Regions from separate parts of the Cedecea sp. Ae19-4 genome, predicted to be linked through region 2. Evidence: predicted binding sites of a transcription regulator. Region 2 holds the regulator's gene; the other holds the start of a gene.
The links. The regulator Fur, encoded in region 2, represses iron uptake genes when iron is present. The targets are predictions, from matches to a motif close to ATAATAATGAGAACNACTATCAA.
Positions count from the first base shown of each region.

Region 1: a site for Fur is predicted at 3,623-3,645, ahead of fhuF (siderophore-iron reductase FhuF). Genes of this name have one in related genera too.

Region 1 covers NZ_JBCHWG010000002.1:923,936-930,203, forward strand. The annotation lists gene AAIE02_RS17170 (threonine/serine exporter family protein) at 1-307, opposite strand, end outside; gene AAIE02_RS17175 (YbaK/EbsC family protein) at 418-876, opposite strand; gene AAIE02_RS17180 (PTS sugar transporter subunit IIB) at 1,088-1,393, shown strand; gene AAIE02_RS17185 (PTS sugar transporter subunit IIC) at 1,407-2,753, shown strand; gene fhuF (siderophore-iron reductase FhuF) at 2,814-3,605, opposite strand; gene AAIE02_RS17195 (GGDEF domain-containing protein) at 3,735-4,799, opposite strand; gene AAIE02_RS17200 (DUF1435 domain-containing protein) at 5,065-5,304, shown strand; tRNA gene AAIE02_RS17205 (tRNA-Leu) at 5,344-5,430, opposite strand; tRNA gene AAIE02_RS17210 (tRNA-Leu) at 5,478-5,564, opposite strand; gene rsmC (16S rRNA (guanine(1207)-N(2))-methyltransferase RsmC) at 5,686-6,268, opposite strand, start outside.
Region 2 covers NZ_JBCHWG010000001.1:433,935-440,202, forward strand. The annotation lists gene chiP (chitoporin ChiP) at 1-878, shown strand, start outside; gene AAIE02_RS02005 (ChiQ/YbfN family lipoprotein) at 926-1,252, shown strand; gene fur (ferric iron uptake transcriptional regulator) at 1,347-1,793, opposite strand; gene fldA (flavodoxin FldA) at 2,073-2,603, opposite strand; gene ybfE (LexA regulated protein) at 2,783-3,061, opposite strand; gene ybfF (esterase) at 3,203-3,970, opposite strand; gene seqA (replication initiation negative regulator SeqA) at 4,145-4,693, shown strand; gene pgm (phosphoglucomutase (alpha-D-glucose-1,6-bisphosphate-dependent)) at 4,721-6,268, shown strand, end outside.

The DNA.
Region 1 (6,268 bases), on a different contig from region 2:
CCCTGGCATCCAGCAGCTTGTGTTCGGTGAGGATCACGATGTGCTGTACTTCGGTGACGACGTGCATGTTGATCCCGCGATCGTTATTTTTGCGGGTAGTCGTCAGGCACTGATTGTCTTTAATGGTGCTAAGTACAATGGCGTTAGCGGAGATTGAGCTTTCCACGCTGTCCATCCCCAGCGCTTTGCCAAGGCGGGTTGAAAGCTCCTCGACCAGCGCGCTTTCTGCTCCGTGCTGCAGTAAAAAGAGCGCGCATTGAATACATAAACGAGTGACGTCCCGCTGGGAAGCAACATCTGGCTGCATGCTTGATCCTGACTAAAGAGAAGGAAATGCGCTTAACGTTTATCCATTTAACATGAGCGCATCGCTTCATTAGCCGCGTCAGATCAAGCTTTGCGTCACTTAGACGGCAATTACTGGCAGACGTCCACCCATTTGGCGTGGGTGAGTTCGGCCATGCGTTCAGGTGAAATGCGGACGGCGCTGTGAATGGCCCCTGCGGCGGGCAGCACTTCATCGTACTGGCGGAGTGAGATGTCGCAGAACACCGCCAGCGGGTTTTCCAGGCCGAACGGGCAAACGCCGCCGACCGGATGCCCGGTCCAGTTCACCACTTCATCGCTGCTGAGCATGCGCGCTTTAGAGCCAAATGCTTCTTTAAGTTTCTTATTATCAAGACGAGCATCGCCCTTCGCGACGATCAGAATAATGTCGTTTTTGACCTTTAATGAGAGCGTTTTGGCTATTTGTCCGGGGGCCACATTGTGGGCGGCGACGGCAAGCGCGACGGTAGCGGTGCTTTGGTTTAGCTCGATGATGTCTATATCGGGGGCATGGTCGGCGAAGAATTGCCGCACGGACTGCAAACTCATGATTTTCTCCTGATCCAGGTGGCAAATAATTTCGCATAAGCTTGTGCTTTCTGTAAACCGCTTATACTTATCTCATACCCGCCTTGTCAGAAATTTCTGGATCTCCTTCACAATCACTGAAACCGGTTGCAGTAACCGGTTGCAGTAATAAATTCCGCGAGGAATACTGAATCCTGTAACCACCCCCTGTACCTAATAATAAGAGTCGTCTATGAAACGTATCCTTTTATGCTGTGCCGCTGGTATGTCTACCAGTATGGTCGTGAACAGGATGAAACAGGCCGCCCAGGATCAACAGATTGAGGTTGAGATCAAGGCGGTGGGTATCGAAGAGTTCACGGATGTTATGCCTGAATTTGATTGCTGTTTACTCGGTCCGCAGATCAAATACCGTCTGGAAGATTTTAAGGCTCAGGCCGCGCCCAAACGGATCCCGGTCACGGTCATTAACTCTATGGATTACGGAATGATGCGCGGCGACAGAATTCTCGCCGACGCACTCGCGTTGATAGCCTGACAGGAGAGCCACTATGTCTTCCAACCATGCTGCTTTTAATTTAATTTTTCGGTTTGTTGAGAACTACGTTAGCCCGATAGCTGGCCGCATTTCTTCCCAGCGTCACGTGATGGCCATTCGCGACGGCTTTATTTCTGCGATGCCATTCATGATTGTCGGCTCGTTCCTGCTGGTTTTTGCTTATCCCCCGTTTTCGCCCACCACGACATGGGGCTTTGCTCGCGCCTGGCTCGACCTGGCGAAGCAGTTTGAAGGGCAGATTTTAACGCCGTTTGATATGACGATGGGCATCATGTCTATCTACATTTGTGCGGCGATCGCCTACAACCTGGGTAAACACTACGTTAAATCGCACGGGCTCGATCCTTTCATGTGCGCCATGCTGTCGCTGATGGCTTTCCTGGTGGTTGCGGCCCCGAAAACCAAAGGCACGCTGCCGGTGGACAGCCTTGGCGGCACCGGGATCTTCACCGCAATCCTGGTGGCGATTTACTGCGTAGAGATGATGCGTTTCCTGAAGGCGCATAATATCGGCATCAAGCTGCCGGACCAGGTGCCGCCGATGATCAAAAACTCCTTTGATCTGCTGATCCCGGTGCTGGTTGTGGTGCTGACGCTGTATCCGCTGAGCCTGTTTATTCAGTCCCAGTTCGATATGCTGATCCCTCAGGCCATTATGGCGCTGTTCAAACCGCTGGTGTCCGCGGCGGATTCTCTGCCGGCAATTCTCCTTGCCGTACTGATTGCTCACCTGTTGTGGTTTGCGGGTATCCACGGGGCGGCGATTGTCTCCGGGATGCTGCAGATGTTCTGGCTGACCAACCTGGGCCTTAACCAGGGCGCGCTGGCTGCCGGTGCGCCTCTGCCGCATATCTTTATGGAAGCGTTCTGGACCTTCTTCATCGTGGTCGGCGGTTCCGGGGCAACGATGGGATTGGTTATCTGCTACCTGCGCAGTAAATCTGCCCACCTGCGTTCCATTGGCCGCCTGAGCATCGTGCCAACCTGCTTTAACATTAACGAACCGGTGATCTTCGGGACGCCGATTGTGATGAACCCAGTATTCTTTATTCCTTTCCTGCTGGCGCCAATGGTCAACGCCGTGCTGGCCTGGGGCGCGATGAAGCTGGATCTGATTGGTCGCGTGATTTCCGTGGTACCGTGGACCGCGCCTGCGCCAATCGGTGCCGCCTGGGCGCTGGGCTGGGACTTCCGTGCCGCAATTCTGGTGGTTCTGCTGGCCTGCGTGTCGTCCATCATCTACTTCCCGTTCTTCAAAGTGTACGAGAAGCAGCTGCTGGAGCAGGAGAAAGAAGAAGCTCAGAGAGCGAGCGAGGAAGGGAGCCAACAGCTGGCTTAATGGTTTAGCGGAATGAAGAACGGCGGGGAAACCCGCCGTTTGCTATTTCCCCGTCGCTTGCTATTTCAGAGTGCAGTCGCCGCAGCGCTGGACGTCAGGCAGCTTATAACGCTGGCAGCAGGTGCGTCTGACCAGAATGCCTTCACGCGAAATGACCGTGCGGTAGAGTGGATTCTCCCGGCCACATGAAAGCTGTTTTTCAAAGAAACAGGTCTGCACCAGCGCCGCCAGGCTCTGTTCATCCAGAAGTGGTTTTAGCTCGCCGAAGAACCAGTTCACCAGGTAGCCGGTGTTGCTCCAGATAAGCCGGGAGTTGATCTCTTCGCTGGCTTCCAGCGCCGCTACGACCGGCATCAAACCTTCAACGATAAACTGCTCTAGCCGCAGATGGAGCGGCAGCTCGCTTGCCCGGCAATCTTCAGTCACGTCAATCCAGAAGCATTTTGCCCGGCCCGTTTCGTGGAACTCGGCCCGCACATGCTGGGGGGCAATATTCAGCGCTTTAGGCTGAGTCAGCAGCGCCATCATCATCGGTGGCACCAGCAGGCCGATGTACCATTGCGCCCACAAAGACTTCAGCGGTTTGTGCTCGCGGGTAAGTTCAGGCTGGTGACGATAGATATGGTCGCCGTAGGTCGCCATCAGGGAGGTTAGCGTGGTGGGACGCTGCCACTCGCTTAGCGTCATTGCTGTGGCGGGAGCCTGTTCGTTTAATTTGATGATGTCGTTGAAGTACGGGCGGTGCGCGGCAAAATACTCCCGCAGCGAATCTGCCTGCGGGCCTGTCGCTGGGGACCAGGGAAGAACAAAGCAACCGCTGTCATCGCTGAGCTGGAGGGAGTGAAACGCCATACTTTCGTCAGGGAGTAATCTAAATGATAATGATTAGCAATACTAACGGTGAGCGAAATCTCTGGCAAGGTGAATTCACCGCCACCGCTCGGTGATGGCTGTTTTTGCGATCTGGCGCGTCTCGCCGGGTTAATTCACGGCGAGCATTTCGTTGGTCAGGATGCTGTTTCTTCCTCGGTTTTTGGCCTGATAAAGCGCTTTATCCGCGAGGCTCAGGGCATCGTCTATGCTGCCTTCAGTGAATGGCGCAAGCCCGATACTGACGGTAACGTTGGTCGCGACCTGGGTATTAAACATATGCGGGATGTCCAAATCGAAAACGCGCTGGCGGATCCTTTCCGCCGACTGCATCGCACGTTCCGCGTCGATGTTGGTGAGCATAATCATGAACTCTTCCCCGCCGTAGCGCGTGACAAGATCCCTTGAACGCACGGCATCGCGAATCGCCGCCGAGACCCGGATCAACGCCTGGTCGCCCATCGCATGGCCGTAGTGGTCGTTGTACGACTTGAAGTGGTCGATATCCAGCAGCAAAACGAAGTGGCTGCCGCTGCCGGAGGCCTGAATGTGCTCGAGGCGGTTTTGAAAGCCGCGGCGGTTGTACAGGCCGGTTAAAGGATCGAGCATGCTGAGATCGGTCAGTGTCTCTTTTTCTTCAAGCAGTTTATTCATCAGCCGCTGGGTGAAACGGTCATTACGTTTCTGAATAATATGCTGAATAGCGATCCCGATAGCGGGCAGCGCAATGGAATAAATTACCCTCAGCCATTGGTCAACATCACCCAGCCAAAGTACGACCAGCGCCACGGGCAGGCTGTGCAGCAGGAAAGCCACAATATTATTAATAAATGCAATCGCGCCAATAAAAAGCACCGACATCAGGCTAATCACCAGAAATGAGGTGTCCAGGTCCGCGATGGCCGCGTTTTTAATGAAAATATGCACCGCCCATAATAGCCCGAAAAATAACGAGATAATATTCAGGTTAATCAGCTGCTTATTATTCCACATCTGCCAGGCAAGCAAGGCCAGGCTCATCAGTAGAATGGCGACAACGGGCGGCGTTATGCGCAATGTCGAATAGAGCGGAAAGAGAATAGAAAAAGCGGCTGCCAGGGCGTTGAGCAGCAAAAATAAACGTAAAGAAAGCAGCTGCTTTGCTTTGAGTAAGGCTCGCCAGGTTTGGGCTGTCATAGAACGATTGTGTCTTGGGTAAGCGCGTCAGGTGTTGTGTGTGTCGTATTAATGAAAAGCGAGTTATCGACTTTTCTGGCAACTATTGGAATTTTTATAAGGCAAACTAAAGCCGGCGCTCAATCTATCACCTTACTGAAAATCTGTCATTAAATGACACGTCAACCCTGGCTATTTCAGCTATAGGTCGCGCACGTTTTTACGCTGACAGTTGAGAAAATTTATCATATGATATTGGTTATCATTATCATAATAGGGCGTGAAAATGCTGCAACGACGACTCGAAAGTGGCTGGAGTGTAATGGTGGCGGGGCTTGCCGTGGCGCTGCTTGCCTGCCTGGATCTCAGTTTCAGTCAGTGGCGCGTGCTGGTGGTTATCGGGCTGCTTGCCACGGCATTGATGCTCTACCATAAAACGTTAAGACACTTTGTTTTACTGCCATCGTGCGTAGCATTTGCCAGCGGATTGCTGTTGATTGTGATGAATTTGGGATCGATGAGATAAACAAGCTGGGGGAGATAAAGAGGGTCACTTCATAAGAAGTGGTGCGAAGAGAGGGACTTGAACCCTCACGTCCGTAAGGACACTAACACCTGAAGCTAGCGCGTCTACCAATTCCGCCACCTTCGCACAGTTTTCAAATTTGCATCTGAAGAGTTTTGATATCGCCTTCGCATTGGTGCGAAGAGAGGGACTTGAACCCTCACGTCCGTAAGAACACTAACACCTGAAGCTAGCGCGTCTACCAATTCCGCCACCTTCGCATACCTGTAATACCGAAGTATCACAACCACGGAGGCGCATTCTAGATGTTTTCTGAGCTTCGTCAACACTTAATTTGATGCCGCTTTTCCGACTGATGCAAAAAGCGGCACCTTAACGCGTTTAGCGCTTTTTACCCGCCCGGGTCAGCACGGCGCGGTAAACTTTGAAGCGGCCGGTTTGAGCAATAACTTCATGACTACCAAATACTTCGTCCAGCACGTTCGGGTAGGCAAGGAAGGCGTTCGCCACGATGCGCAATTCGCCACCCATATTCAGATGGCGAGCTGCACCGCGAATAAGCTGGTGCGCTGCATCGAGGCTGGTTTGCATCCCGTCGTGGAATGGCGGGTTGGAGATGATCATGTCGAAACGGCCGTTGATTTCCGAGTAGACGTTACTGGCGATCACTTCCCCTTCAAAGCCGTTAGCGGCAAGCGTTGCGCGGCTGGCGGCGACCGCCGGTGCGCTAACGTCGCTAAGCGTTAGGCGAACTTTTGGCGAGTGGCTGGCGAGAGTAATCGCCAGGACGCCCGCGCCGCAGCCAACATCCAGCACTTTGCCTTTGGTGTGCGGCGTCAGCGTGGAAAGCAGCAGTTTGCTGCCGGTATCCAGACCGTCGCGGCTAAAGACGCCCGGCAGGGTTTTCACGGTCATCCCTTCATGAGGGTATTCACCCCACCAGCTGTTTTCATCAAACGCAGGT
Region 2 (6,268 bases):
CCGCATTTGACTACGGTGATGCCGGTGCGCTGAGCTTCTCCTACATGTGGACTAACGAGTACAAGGCGCCATGGCACCTTGAAACCGACAAGTTCTACCAGAACGATAAAAAGACCAAAGTTGACTATCTGCACTCCATCGGCGCGAAGTATGACTTCAAAAACGATCTGATTCTGGAAGCCGCATTCGGTCAGGCTCAGGGCTTTGTTGATCAGTACTTTGCTAAAGCCAGCTACAAATTCGACGTTGCAGGCAGCCCGCTGAGCACCAGCTACCAGTTCTACGGCACCCGTGATAAAGCCGCGAACAACACCATCAATGATATCTACGATGGCACCGCATGGCTCCAGGCGCTGACATTTGGCTATAAAATTGGCCAGGTCGACCTGCGTCTGGAAGGGACCATGGTGAAGGCAGAAGGCCAGCAGGGTTACTTCCTGCAGCGTATGACGCCAACCTACGCGTCTTCCAACGGTCGTCTGGATGTGTGGTGGGATAACCGCTCTGACTTCAACGCCAACGGTGAAAAAGCCGTGTTCTTCGGTGCAATGTATGACCTGAGCAACTGGAACCTGCCGGGTTGGGCAGTGGGTGCTTCTTACGTTTATGCATGGGACGCAAAACCATCTACATGGGCGCTTGATGCTTCCGGTAACCGCCAGGATCTCGCTTCCAACAAGATCAAAGAGTCTTCTTACAGCCTCGACGCCATGTATACCGTACAGGAAGGCCGTGCGAAAGGCACGCTGTTCAAACTGCACTTCACTCAGTACGACAACCACTCCGACATCCCAAGCTGGGGCGGTGGGTACGGCAACATCTTCCAGGATGAGCGTGACGTGAAATTCATCGTGATTGCTCCGTTCACCATCTTCTGATGTGAAACCGGGCGCGCAAGCGCCCGTTTTTTTATAAGGAACCGAACATGAAAAAGATTCTGCTGATTACCGCCGCTGTATTCACGCTGTCTGCCTGCGTTCAACCTCCTGCACCTCCGGAAGATTCACGCCTGAAGCAGGCCTATAGCGCCTGTATCAATACGGCGGAAGGCAATCCGGATAAAATTGAAGCCTGCCAAAGCGTGCTGAACGTACTGCGCCAGGAAAAACAGCATAAAGCGTTTGTTGAGAAAGAAACGGTGAACGTGCTGGATTACCAGAAATGTATCCAGGCAAGAAAGAGCGGCAATGATGAAGCCGCGAAGGTACGCTGCGATAAGATTTGGCAGGAGATTCGCGCCAATAACAGCTGATAGCCTTTTTCAGTCAATAAAAAAACCGGCAAGGGAAACCTGCCGGTTTTTGCTTTTAAACGCCACCGAAGCAGCGTTTGTTAATGCGGATTACTTATTTAGGATCGTGGGCCGTGTCGTCTTCGCGGCAGTCACCTTCAGCACAGTGTCCGTACAGATAGAGGCTGTGGTTAGTCAGGCGGATGCCGTGGCGAGTGGCAATTTCACGCTGGCGGGATTCAATAGAATCATCGCTGAACTCGATCACTTTACCGCAGTCGAGGCAGATCAGGTGGTCGTGGTGATGCTGCTGGGTCAACTCAAAAACGGACTTGCCGCCTTCAAAATTATGGCGGGTCACGATCCCTGCATCATCAAACTGGTTCAGCACGCGATAGACGGTCGCCAGGCCGATTTCTTCGCCCATGTCGATCAGACGTTTATATAAGTCTTCCGCGCTGACGTGATGATTTACCGGCTCTTGCAGCACTTCGAGGATTTTTAATCGAGGAAGCGTGACTTTCAAGCCGGCCTTCTTTAATGCGGTATTGTTGTCAGTCATGCGGAAAGTGTCCTGTTGCTTAACGATTCGCTCAAACTGCAGTGAGCGTAAAGAGTAATGCGTCTCATTATAGAACTGCTACTTCTAAATGGGAACCGCAAGTATGGTGCAAAATAAGGCTGAAAAATCGTGGCGGCGTCGCCATTTACAGTAATTATCAGCCAAGCTATCAGGAAGACATTGTACAGGGATGTACGAGAAAGTTACAAACTTGTAGCAATTATTTTCATTGCTAAAAGCTATCAAGATGGCGCAAATGCTGTATTTGCGCCAGAGAAATCAGGCGTTAATGATATCCGCCAGATTCAGTTCTTCAGAAACCTGTTTAACCCACTTCTCAACGCGCTCAGCGGTCAGTTCCGGCTGGCGATCTTCATCGATGGCCAGGCCGACAAAATTGTCGTCATCCGCCAGGCCTTTGGAGGCTTCAAAGTGGTAGCCCGCGGTTGGCCAGTGGCCCACAATCGCCGCGCCGCGCGGTTCGATAATGTCGCGAATGGTGCCCAGCGCATCACAGAAGTATTCCGCGTAGTCTTCCTGGTCGCCGCAGCCGAACAGCGCCACCAGTTTACCGTTGAAATCGACTTCTTCAAGCGTAGGGAAGAAGTCATCCCAGTCACACTGGGCTTCGCCGTAGTACCAGGTCGGGATGCCGAGCAAGAGAATGTCGAAACCTTCGAGATCTTCTTTGCTGCTTTTAGCAATGTCATGCACCTCAGCAACGTCTTTACCGAGCTGTTTTTGAATCATTTTCGCGATATTTTCGGTGTTACCGGTGTCGCTGCCGAAAAAAATGCCTACGATTGCCATGAGTAAAATAACCTCTTGAAACTTAATAGTATGCTGGCCGTTCAATGCCCACGTATAGGGCAATCATAGCAGAACAGCTCCAGCAGCGGAAACAGCTATCACGCCCGGGTGCACAGTCTGCAACATGGTTTTGCTCACCCTTTTGAGATTTCAGATAACCCGCAGGGTGGCTGAAGGCGTTACCCGAGATTTTTAAGCTGCTCGAACAGCATCTCTTCGATCAGTTCGCTGCGGCTGATGTTACGGGCGTCAGCCAGCTGGTTGAGGGCATCGACCGCCTCATTGTTCAGTTTTAGCTCAACCCGCTTCAAACCACGCACTTTATCGCGCTTCAGCTGATTGCGCTTATTGATACGCAATTGCTCATCGCGCGAGAGCGGATTAGTTTTCGGCCGCCCGGGGCGACGCTCGTCCGCGAACAGATCTAATGTAGTACGGTCCGTTTGTTCTTTTGCCATGATTAGAATACTGACAGGAAATTCTGGCTGCAGGGGCAGGGTGCCGGTGCAATTAAGCGCGCCATCATACATCAGCGCGCCATTCGCGCCAACGCGTTAGCGACTTCAGCTGCCCGGTCGGTCTGTTTTTAATCAGTTTTTCTACTCTGCGTCGATATAACGGTGGATCGCCCGTAGAACGGCATCCGGTTTTTCCGCATGAACCCAATGACCCGCTCCAGCGATGACGTGAGCACGGGCCTGTGGGAACTGACTTAGCAGCGCCTCGCGGTGGCTTTCATCAACATATGGAGAATTCCCGCCGCGAATAAATAGTGCAGGATATGGCCAGGCCGGAACAGGCCGCCAGCCAACGATAGTTTCGTATTGCTGCCAAAGCACGGGCACGTTGAACTTCCACTCGCCGTCAGCAAAGGATTTCAGCAGAAACTGAATGACGCCTTCCTCAGCTACGTGGTCGCGCATGATTTGCGCCGCCTGCTGGCGAGTTTTTACGCCCGCTTCGGTGACCGCGCGAATAGCCGCGAAAATTTCGTCGTGACGGCGAACCTGATAGTTAACCGGCGCAATATCTATCATCACAATCTTATCAATACGCTGAGGGGCTATTGCGGTAAGCGCCATCACCACTTTGCCGCCCATGGAATGGCCAATAAATGTGGCCTTCTCGATGCCGTATTCGTCCAGCGTGTCCAGAACGTCCCCGGCCATTGCGGCATAGCTCATATCATCACTGCGCGGTGACAGCCCGTGATTGCGCAGATCGATCTGCAGCAACGCATGATCTTTACCCAGATCACGTGCCAGGACACCCAGGTTATCCAGGCTGCCGAACAGGCCGTGGATCAGTACGATAGGGGAATTGCTATTCAATTGTTGCGCAGTTTGCAGGCGAGCATTTAATTTCATGGCAAAGTTCTTTATTTTGGTTCGTTTGGTTAGGGTATCATGTTGGCATTCTCGCGGGCGTGCGGCAAATATTCAGTTTACTCTGACTTTGAGTCGCCTCTCCTGTTCGCTGTTGGGATTTGACCCTATAATCCCAACGACTTGTATTCAGAAAAGATATCGCACTGGATTAAGATGAAAACAATCGAAGTTGATGACGAGCTTTACCGCTATATTGCCAGCCAGACTAAACACATCGGCGAGAGCGCGTCAGACATTTTACGGCGTATGCTTAAATTTACCGCCGGGCAAACACCAGCAGCCACTTCTACGCCCGCTGCGCCTGAGCGCGCTGCGGCTCCCGTTGTTGAAGAAAAACCTGCGAACACCGCTCGTAATCGCGTGCGTGCCGTTCGTGAGCTGCTGCTTTCCGACGAGTACGCTGCCCAGAATAAAGCCGTAAACCGCTTTATGATGGTGCTGTCCACGCTGTATATGCTGGATGCAAAAACCTTTGGCGAAGCCACTGAATCGCTGCATGGCCGCACCCGCGTCTATTTTGCTGGCGATGAGCAAACTCTGCTGGCAAACGGCAATCAAACCAAGCCGAAACATGTTCCGGGCACCCCATACTGGGTGATCACCAATACGAATACTGGTCGTAAATGCAGCATGATCGAACACATCATGCAGTCAATGCAGTTCCCTGCGGAGCTGATTGAAAAGGTTTGCGGCACTATTTAAAAACCTGGCGTCAGTAAGGAAGAGCCAATGGCTAACCACGATCGTGCGGGTCAACCTGCACAACAGAGCGACTTGATTAACGTAGCCCAGCTTACGGCGCAGTATTACGTGCTTAAGCCAGTGGTGGGGAATAGCGAACACGCGGTGAAATTCGGGACCTCCGGCCACCGCGGCAGTGCAGCACGGCATAGCTTTAACGAACCTCATATTCTGGCGATTGCGCAAGCTATCGCTGAAGAACGCGCAAAGAATGGGATCACCGGTCCATGCTATGTGGGCAAAGACACCCACGCGCTGTCCGAACCTGCGTTTATCTCCGTGCTGGAAGTGCTGGCCGCTAACGGCGTGGACGTCATTGTGCAGCAGGATAACGGCTATACGCCGACGCCTGCGATTTCTAACGCCATCCTGGTGCATAACCAAAAGGGCGGCCCTCAGGCGGACGGGATTGTTATCACGCCATCCCACAACCCACCGGACGACGGCGGCATCAAGTACAACCCGCCAAACGGTGGCCCGGCTGATACTAACGTCACCAAAGTCGTTGAAGATCGCGCTAACGCGTTGCTGGCCGACGGCCTGAAAGGCGTGAAGCGCATTACGCTGGATAAAGCCTGGGAAAGCGGTCACGTTCAGGCGCAGGATCTGATTCAGCCGTTCATCGAAGGGCTGGTGGATATCGTCGACATGGCCGCGATTCAAAAAGCGGGCCTGAAGCTGGGGGTTGATCCTCTCGGCGGTTCCGGGATCGAATACTGGCACCGTATCGCGAAGCATTACAACCTCGATCTGACCATCGTGAACGATCAGGTCGACCAGACCTTCCGCTTTATGCACCTGGATAAAGACGGCGCAATTCGCATGGACTGCTCCTCCGAATGTGCGATGGCGGGCCTGCTGGCGCTGCGCGACAAATTCGATCTGGCGTTTGCCAACGACCCGGATTACGACCGCCACGGCATCGTCACGCCAGCGGGCCTGATGAACCCGAACCATTACCTGGCTGTGGCTATTAACTATCTGTTCCAGCACCGTCCGCAGTGGGGCAAAGATGTGGCCGTCGGTAAAACCCTGGTTTCCTCCGCGATGATTGACCGCGTGGTAGAAGATCTGGGCCGCAAGCTGGTGGAAGTCCCGGTTGGCTTTAAGTGGTTCGTTGACGGCCTGTTCGACGGCAGCTTCGGCTTCGGGGGCGAAGAGAGCGCCGGGGCATCGTTCCTGCGCTTCAACGGCACCCCATGGTCGACCGACAAAGACGGTATCATCATGTGCCTGCTGGCGGCAGAAATCACCGCCGTGACGGGCAAAAATCCGCAGCAGCATTACGATGAGTTAGCCGCGCGCTTTGGCGCACCGAGCTATAACCGTATTCAGGCCCCAGCCACTTCTGCACAGAAAGCCGCGCTGTCCAAGCTGTCGCCAGAAATGGTGAGTGCAGACACGCTGGCAGGTGACCCGATTACCGCGCGTCTGACGGCGGCACCGGGCAACGGCGCTTCCATTGGCGGCCTGAAGGTGATGACCAAGAACGGCTGGTTTGCCGCTCGTCCGTCCGGCACCGAAGACGCCTACAAG